2 regions of the Streptomyces sp. NPDC025638 genome follow, and region 2 is predicted to be linked to the other one. Evidence: riboswitches for the same ligand, from Rfam matches in the RefSeq annotation. Region 2 holds a riboswitch; the other holds the start of a gene.
The links. A riboswitch is a leader RNA that binds a small molecule or an ion and turns the genes downstream of it on or off. The one in region 2 is predicted to bind glycine.
Positions count from the first base shown of each region.

Region 1: linked by a shared signal. The riboswitch ahead of gcvP (aminomethyl-transferring glycine dehydrogenase) and the one ahead of gcvT (glycine cleavage system aminomethyltransferase GcvT) in region 2 are both predicted to bind glycine.

Region 1 is NZ_JBVHLX010000004.1:648,886-653,496, forward strand. It holds gene gcvP (aminomethyl-transferring glycine dehydrogenase) at 1-2,458, opposite strand, end outside; glycine riboswitch at 2,634-2,729, opposite strand; gene ACZ4EG_RS13980 (PRC-barrel domain-containing protein) at 2,844-3,215, shown strand; gene ACZ4EG_RS13985 (DNA polymerase IV) at 3,327-4,611, opposite strand, start outside.
Region 2 is NZ_JBVHLX010000021.1:59,580-64,190, reverse strand. It holds gene ACZ4EG_RS39020 (enhanced serine sensitivity protein SseB) at 1-771, opposite strand, end outside; gene ACZ4EG_RS39015 (AAA family ATPase) at 838-1,506, opposite strand; glycine riboswitch at 1,683-1,779, shown strand; glycine riboswitch at 1,780-1,896, shown strand; gene gcvT (glycine cleavage system aminomethyltransferase GcvT) at 1,972-3,090, shown strand; gene gcvH (glycine cleavage system protein GcvH) at 3,213-3,590, shown strand; gene glyA (serine hydroxymethyltransferase) at 3,605-4,611, shown strand, end outside.

The DNA of each region.
Region 1 (4,611 bases), on a different contig from region 2:
GGTCGATGATGCACTCGTGCGCGACCAGGCCGCCGGGGCCGGTGTAGAGCACCGGGTAGTGCGGCTCCAGACGCTTGGCGACGTAGTTGGCGCTCAGCACGGCCACCTGCGTGGCCCGCTTGAGCCCCTCGCCGCCCATGAGCCGGACGTAGGCCCACGAGATCGGCAGGATGCCGGCGGAACCCCACGGCGCCGCCGAGATCGGTCCGACGCCCGTCTCCGGGCCGGCCGCGGGCTGCATCGGGTGGTTCGGCAGGTACGGCGCAAGGTGCGCCCGTACGCCCACGGGGCCGACGCCGGGACCACCGCCGCCGTGCGGGATGCAGAAGGTCTTGTGCAGGTTGAGGTGGGAGACGTCACCGCCGAAGTGGCCGGGCTTGGCGAGACCGACCAGGGCGTTGAGGTTGGCGCCGTCCACGTAGACCTGGCCGCCCGCCTCGTGCACCTGGGCGCAGATGTCGGCGACGTGCTCCTCGAACACACCGTGGGTGGACGGGTACGTGATCATGAGCACGGCGAGCTCGTCGCGATGCTGCTCGATCTTGGCCCGCAGGTCCTCGACGTCGATCTCGCCGTCCTCGGCGGTCTTCACGACGACGACCTTCATCCCGGCCATCACGGCGCTCGCGGCGTTGGTGCCGTGCGCGGAGGACGGGATCAGACAGATGGTGCGCTGCTCGTCGCCGTTGGCACGGTGGTAGCCGCGGACGGCCAGCAGACCGGCCAGCTCGCCCTGGGAGCCGGCGTTGGGCTGCAGGGAGACCTTGTCGTAGCCGGTGACCTCGGCGAGGCGCTCCTCCAGCTCACGGATGAGCGTGAGGAACCCCTCGGCCTGCTCGGCCGGTACGAAGGGGTGCAGCTGACCGAACTCGGGCCAGGTGACCGGCTCCATCTCGGTGGTCGCGTTCAGCTTCATGGTGCAGGAGCCGAGCGGGATCATGCCGCGGTCGAGCGCGTAGTCGCGGTCGGCCAGCTTGCGCAGGTAGCGCAGCATCGCGGTCTCGGAGCGGTGCTCGCGGAAGACCGGGTGGGTGAGGTAGGCGTCGGAGCGCAGCAGCGCGCCCGGCAGGGCCTCCGCCGTCGCCGCGTCCAGCGCCTCGATGTCGCCCTCGACGCCGAACGCCGACCACACGGCGGCCAGCTGGGCCCGGTTGGTGGTCTCGTCGCAGGCGATGAAGACGTGGTCGGCGTCGGCCCGGTGGAGGTTGACGCCGTTGTCCCGGGCGGCGGCGACGATCTCGTCGGCGCGGCCGGTGACCTTGACGGTCAGCGTGTCGAAGTAGGCGCCATGGACGATCTCGACACCGCCGGCCTTGAGGCCCTCGGCGAGGATCGTGGCGTAGCGGTGGGTGCGGCGCGCGATGGCCTTGAGGCCCTCCGGCCCGTGGTAGACGGCGTACATGCCCGCCATCACCGCCAGCAGCACCTGCGCGGTGCAGATGTTGCTGGTCGCCTTCTCGCGGCGGATGTGCTGCTCACGGGTCTGCAGGGCGAGCCGGTAGGCCTTGTGGCCGTCGGCGTCGACGGAGACGCCGACGAGGCGCCCGGGCAGGCTGCGCGCGAACTTCTCGCGCACGGCCATGTAGCCCGCGTGCGGTCCGCCGAAGCCCATCGGCACGCCGAAGCGCTGGGTCGTACCGACGGCGATGTCCGCGCCGAGCTCGCCCGGCGAGACCAGCAGGGTCAGGGCGAGCAGGTCGGCGGCGACGGTGACGAGCGCGCCGAGCTCGTGTGCCTGGTCGATGACCGGCTTGATGTCCCGTACGGCACCGGAGGCACCCGGGTACTGGACGAGCACGCCGTTGATCTCGCGCTCGGCGATCTCGGCCGGGATGCCGTCGCTGAGGTCGGCGACCACGACTTCGACACCGGCCGGCTCGGCACGCGTCTCGATCACGGCGATGGTCTGCGGCAGCGCGTCCGCGTCGACCAGGAACAGGCCCTTCTTGTTCTTGCCCATGCGCCGGGACAGCGCCATCGCCTCGGCGGCGGCCGTGCCCTCGTCGAGGAGCGAGGCGCCGGAGGTCGGCAGGCCGGTGAGGTCGGCGACCATGGTCTGGAAGTTCAGCAGGGCCTCGAGGCGCCCCTGGGAGATCTCCGGCTGGTAGGGCGTGTAGGCCGTGTACCAGGCGGGGTTCTCCATGACGTTGCGCAGGATGACGGGCGGGGTGAAGGTCCCGTAGTACCCGAGTCCGATCATCGAGCCGAGCACCTGGTTGCGGTCGGCGAGCGAGCGCAGCTCGGCGAGCACCTCGGCCTCGGTCCGGGCACCCGGCAGGTCGAGCGCGTCGGCGTTCTTGATCACATCCGGCACCGCGGCGGCGGTGAGCTCGTCGAGCGAGCCGTAACCGACGTGCGCGAGCATCTTGGCCCGCGCCTCCTGGTCGGGCCCGATGTGGCGCTGTTCGAAGGGGATGCCCTGTTCGAGCTCGGTGAGCGGAATGCGCTGGGCGGTCATTGCGGAGGCCTCCTGGTCTGACGCGACCTTCGAGGGGCACCCCGGCACGGGTACCCCGACGGCCTCCCCCTCTGTCATCTCAACCTGAGAGCTTCACCGGGTCGCCCGAAGGCACCGGCTTTCACCGTCGGTGAGAGCGGAAGCCGTCGACACCCGCCCTGCTTTCCAGAGTGACCTCGTCCGTGCGGTACGTGAGCCTGAGAGATTCCGGGGAGGATTTGCTCCTTCGGCGCCTCCGGTGATGTCCGGAGGACTCTCCCGCACGGGGTCAGCAGCCGCTTGCAAGACTACCAGCGAGGTCAACGCCCGGGCCTTCGAGTGGCCGCCTCCTTGATTGTGCTCTTTTGTAGTGCTTACGGATGAGTTGCGACCATGTGGAGGGCCCGTGCAGACCGACATCGATCCGCGCAACCTGATCGGCCGCAAGGCGTTCGACCGCAATGGCACCAAGATCGGCACGATCGACGAGGTGTACCTCGACGACGCGACCGGCGTGCCGGAGTGGGCGGCCATACGCACCGGCCTGTTCTCGCGGGACGCCTTCGTGCCGCTGGAGCCCAGTGAACTGGTCGAGGGCACCCTCCACGTCCCGTTCGACCGAGCCCTCATCAAGGACGCGCCCGACTTCGGCGTCGGCCGCCATCTCTCCCCGGAGCAGGAGCTCCAGCTCTACCACCACTACGGCCTGGACGTGGCCCCACCGCCCCGCCTCCCCGACCACGACTTCGGCAACCTGGCAGGCACGGACGAGAACTGAGGCCGAACGAGTGGGGTGACCGAGGAGGCGACACGGCGGGCCTGAGCAGCCTCCGGGCCTGTCCGCGCCCGTCCCACGCTCCGGCAACCCGTCCGGGTCCCGGCGGCCGCCTCACAGCGGCGTGGTCGCGGCCCGAGGCTCGCCCGTGCTCCGCTCCGGCTCTCCCTCCCCCACTCCCTGGACCAACGGCAACGGATCCGCCGGCTCCAGGTCCGCGTCGTCGACCCGGAACGTCCGCACCCGCCCGGGCTCCGAGTCCGGCGTTTCGAAGCGCACGGTGACCCGCCCAAGACCGCTGCCCTGCACCCAGCCGTGTCCGTACTCGGTGTGCCGCACGTCATGACCGGGCGACCAGTGCCGCTCGACGGGCGCCGGGCTTTCCGGCGCGGGCTCGCCCACGCTCTCCTCCGGCGCCGCGTCGGCCCGCTCGCCCGCCGCCTGCGCGAAGAGGTCCTCCTGTGTGTAGTCGGCGAGCCCGGAGACGCCCACGCCGAGCAGCCGTACACCGCCCGTCGTGTCCACCGAGTCGAGGAGCCGCGCGGCGGCCTCCCGCACCACCGCCGGATCGTTCGTGGGCCCGCGGAGCGTCTCGGACCGGGTGAGCGTGGAGAAGTCGTACCGCCGCACCTTCAGCACGATGGTCCGCCCCGACAGCCCGGCCCCGCGCAGCCGCCGCACGCACCGCTCGGCGAGCCGCTGCACCTCAAGACCCACTCTGAGCCGGTCGTGGATGTCCACGTCGTACGTGTCCTCGACCGAGACCGACTTGGTCTCCCGCTCGGCCACCACGGGCCGCTCGTCGTGCGCCAGCGCCATGGCGTACAGCCCGTGCCCATGAGCCTTGCCCAGCAGCCGTACGAGCTCGTCCTCACCCGCCTCGGCGATCTCGTCGACCGTGGTGATCCCGGCTCTGCGGAGGTGGTCCCCCGTCGCCGGGCCGACCCCCGGCAGCGTCCGCACCGACATGGGGCCCAGCAGCGCCCGCTCGGTCCCCGGTTCGATCAGCACCAGCCCGTCCGGCTTGGCCTGCTCGGAGGCGATCTTGGCGAGCATCTTCGATGCCGCGAGCCCCACCGACCCGGTGAGCCCCGTGACGGCCCGTATGTCCGTGCGCAGCTTGGCCCCGGCCAGCCGCGCGGACTCCTCGTCCCAGGCCGCTCCCCCGGCCTCCAGATCGATGAACGCCTCGTCCAGACTCAGCGGCTCCACCAGGGGGGACAGCTCCCGCAGCAGCCCCATCACCTGCTCGCTGACCGTCCGGTACAGGCCGAAGCGCGGCACGAGATACGCCGCGTTCGGAGCCAGCCGGCGCGCCTGGGCCATGGGCATCGCCGAGTGGACCCCGAAGACCCGCGCCTCGTACGACGCCGTGGCGACCACTCCGCGAGGTCCGAGC
Region 2 (4,611 bases):
CGGCCTGACGTTCTCCCTCATCCAGTGGCCCACCGGGTCCTCCGCCACGTCGAGCAGTACGAGGTTGACCGGCCACCGCACCGGGGCCTTCCCCAGGGCCCTGCCCAGGGCTTCCAGGGGGAGCGTTCGCAGGTCGCCCTCCCACTGGGACAGTTCGACGCCCACGAACATCACCGGGTCCGCGGTCTCGATCGCGGCCAGGCAGCGGCGGGCCGTGGCGACCACGCCCGTCCCGGCGAACTCCGCCGAGGCCGCGGCGAGGAAGTCGACCGGGTCGTCCTGCCAGTCGGGTTCGAAGAGGCGGACGCGGCCGCCGGTCGAGGGGCCGTCGAGTTCGGTGCGCCCCGCCCGGCACAGCTCGGCGACCGCCTCCGGCGGAAGCGGGACGCCGACCACGCCGTCCGGGTTGATCGCGAGGCCGACCTGCGGGGGCAGACCGCGGACGAACTCCACGGCGGGGGCGATGGTGTACGACATGTGGGAGCCGACGACCTGGCGGAACTGCTCCTCGGAGCTGAACACCGGGACGTACACCTGGCCCTCGATCTCCATCGTGGGCAGGTCCAGGGGACCGCTGTTCGGGCCGCCGCCGTTGGGCAGCGGGATCCATACGAAGCTGCGGCTCAGGACCTCGACGATCCGGGCGCCGGCCGACGGCACGCCGAGGGACGCCGACAGCACCTCCTCCAGCTCGTTGCCGGGCCATCCGCCGTGCGGATGGGGGTGCGCCTGTGCCGGGAAGTCCGTGGGGAAGTCCGCCGGGAAGTCCATCTGCCTACCGCCTGCTGGGAACCACTGGTATGGCTGGAAAGGCTAGCGGGTACCGGTGACCCGGTTTCACCGCGCGAAGCCGATCCGGTGCAGGACGTCCGCCGCGGCCCGGTCCAGCAGCACCGCCGAGCCGCAGCCCGGGGGCAGCTCGCCCCGCTCCACCGTGCGCAGGAGGCGGGCGGCGGCCCTGCGGTGGCGCAGGAAGGCGTAGCGGGAGACACCGCGGCCGCGCTCGCGCTGGCCCTCCAGTGCGGTGTCCGCGGTGACGTCGAGCAGCAGCAGGTGCAGGGTGCCGCCACGGCGGCGGGCCTCGCGGGCCAGCCATTCGCGCACCCATGTCTGGGCACCGCAGTCGTGCACGACGACCCCCTCGCCCGAGCGCAGGGCGCGGCGCAGCCCGGCGTAATGGGCGAGGCGGACCAGGGGGCGGTAGACCGCGTACGGCAGCAGGCGGGGCATGCGGGCGTCCCAGCGGTCACGGGTGTCCTGGGAGTCGATGCGCGCGCCCCGGACCGCACGCCTCATCAGGGTGGACTTGCCGCTGCCCGGCAGGCCGGTGATCACGACCAGGTCGCCGGGGCCGAAGAGCAGGCCGTGCGGGCTGTGGCCGGCGCGGTCGCGCAGATCGCGGACGACCGGTGCCGGGCGCTCGTCGCAGCGTCCGCGGGCCGAGGCGGTGGGCCGCTTCGGCAGGGCCATGCCCGTGGTCGTGGCGTACGCCGTGGTCCTGTTCACCGTGATCGTCCTCCCCTTGGGCTCGGAGATCCCCTGCCCGTCGAGTGTAAAGAGAAGGTAATGCCTGGTGTCTCGCGTTTTCGTGCGCGTACTGCCACAGCCCGGTTACAGAAGCCGACCTGCCGCGCGCGGGCGAGGCGTGCAATGATGTGGCCGCCAACTGCATACCGGCCGTTTGAATCCGCGCGGGAGAGTCCTCGGCAGCACTGCCGGGGCGCCGAAGGAGCAAGTCCCTCCCTTGAATCTCTCAGGCACCGTTACCGCGCGGGCGAGGCACATCTGAAAAGCGGGCCGCCGTGACGGTGGCCCCACCCAAGGTGCAAGCCGTGGTCGTCCCGGACAGGGGTGGTCATGGCGAACCTCTCAGGTTCCGATGACAGATGGGGAGGAACGACCTCGCCCTCCCCCACGCTCGAATTCGGCTCGCGCGGGGGGACCCCCATCGCCTTGGGAGACAACCGACCGATGAGCAGTACCGAACTCCGTCATACCGCGCTCGATGCGCTGCATCGCTCGCTCGGTGCGACCATGACCGACTTCGCCGGCTGGGACATGCCGCTGCGTTACGGCTCCGAGCGCGACGAGCACATCGCCGTGCGCACGAAGGCCGGACTCTTCGACCTCTCGCACATGGGCGAGATCACGGTGACCGGCGCGGAGGCGGCCAAGTTCCTGAACTTCGCGCTCGTCGGCAACATCGCCTCCGTCGGGGTGGGCCGCGCCCGCTACACCATGATCTGCCAGGCCGACGGCGGCATCCTGGACGACCTGATCGTCTACCGGCTGGGCGAGACCGAGTACATGGTCGTGGCCAACGCCTCCAACGCCCAGGTGGTCCTGGACGCACTGCTGGAACGTTCGCCCGGCTTCGACGCCGAGGTCCGCGACGATCGCGACGCCTACGCGCTGATCGCCGTCCAGGGCCCCGAGTCCCCCGGCATCCTGAAGTCGCTGACCGATGCCGACCTGGACGGCCTGAAGTACTACGCGGGCCTGCCCGGCACCGTCGCCGGTGTCCCCGCGCTGATCGCCCGTACCGGCTACACCGGCGAGGACGGCTTCGAGCTGTTCGTGAAGCCGGAGCACGCCGTCGAGCTGTGGCAGGCACTGACCAAGGCCGGCGAGGGCGTCGGTCTGGTCCCCTGTGGCCTGTCCTGCCGTGACACGCTCCGCCTGGAGGCGGGCATGCCGCTGTACGGGCACGAGCTGACGACCTCCCTCACGCCCTTCGACGCCGGACTCGGCCGGGTGGTGAAGTTCGAGAAGGAGGGCGACTTCGTGGGGCGCGAGGCGCTCACCGAGGCCGCCGCCCGCGCCGAGCAGAACCCGCCGCGCGTCCTGGTCGGCCTGGTCGCCGAGGGACGCCGGGTCCCCCGCGCGGGGTACGCGGTCGTCGCCGGCGGCGCGGTGATCGGCGAGGTCACCTCGGGTGCCCCCTCCCCCACGCTGGGCAAGCCCGTCGCGATGGCCTACGTCGACGCGGCGCACTCCGCGCCCGGCACGGCAGGCGTCGGCGTGGACATCCGCGGCAGCCACGAACCGTACGAGGTCGTGGCACTGCCCTTCTACAGGCGCCAGAAGTAGAGACTGATCACCGGGGCCCTCGCCCCGCCTGCTTGTGATGCCGGGCACATCACCCCGCTCACCTGCGGTTTCAGTACTCCCCCAGTCATCAGCACATCCCCGCGTACAGGAGAATTCAGGCCATGAGCAACCCCCAGCAGCTGCGCTACAGCAAGGAGCACGAGTGGCTGTCGGGCGCCGAGGACGGCGTCTCGACGGTCGGTATCACCGAGTTCGCGGCCAACGCGCTCGGCGATGTCGTCTACGCCCAGCTCCCCGAGGTCGGCTCCACGGTGACCGCGGGCGAGTCCTGCGGCGAGCTGGAGTCCACGAAGTCTGTCTCCGACCTGTACTCGCCGGTCACGGGTGAGGTCACGGAGGTCAACGAGGACGTCGTCAACGACCCCTCCCTGGTGAACTCGGCCCCCTTCGAGGGCGGCTGGCTGTTCAAGGTACGCGTCACGGACGAGCCGGCCGACCTGCTCTCCGCCGACGAGTACGTGGCCCACACCGCCGGCTGAGGAGTCGTAGACGTATGTCCGTCCTGAACACGCCCCTGCACGAACTCGACCCGGACGTGGCCGCCGCGGTCGACGCCGAGCTGCTGCGCCAGCAGTCCACCCTGGAGATGATCGCCTCGGAGAACTTCGCTCCGGTCGCGGTCATGGAGGCCCAGGGCTCGGTCCTCACCAACAAGTACGCCGAGGGCTACCCGGGCCGCCGCTACTACGGCGGCTGCGAGCACGTCGACGTCGCCGAGCAGATCGCCATCGACCGGGTCAAGGAGCTGTTCGGCGCCGAGTACGCCAATGTGCAGCCGCACTCGGGCGCCTCGGCCAACCAGGCCGCGCTCTTCGCGCTGGCCCGGCCCGGCGACACCATCCTCGGTCTGGACCTGGCGCACGGCGGTCATCTGACCCACGGTATGCGGCTGAACTTCTCCGGCAAGCAGTTCGACGTGGTCGCCTACCACGTGGACGAGGCCGGCCTGGTCGACATGGCCGAGGTCGAGCGGCTCGCCAAGGAGCACCGCCCGAAGGTGATCATCGCGGGCTGGTCGGCGTACCCGCGGCAGCTGGACTTCGCCGAGTTCCGCCGGATCGCCGACGAGGTCGAGGCGTATCTGTGGGTCGACATGGCGCACTTCGCCGGTCTGGTCGCCGCGGGTCTGCACCCGAACCCGGTCGAGTACGCCGATGTCGTCACCTCCACCACCCACAAGACGCTGGGCGGCCCGCGCGGCGGCATCATCCTCGCCAAGAAGGACTTCGCGAAGAAGCTGAACTCCTCCGTCTTCCCGGGCTTCCAGGGCGGTCCTCTGGAGCACGTGATCGCGGCCAAGGCGGTCTCCTTCAAGGTCGCCGCCTCGGAGGACTTCAAGGAGCGCCAGCGCCGTACGGTCGAGGGCGCACGGATCCTCGCCGAGCGGCTCACCGCGGCCGACGCCCGCGAGGCCGGGGTCAACGTCCTGACCGGCGGCACCGATGTGCATCTGATCCTGGTCGACCTGCGCGAGTCCGAGCTGGACGGTCAGCAGGCCGA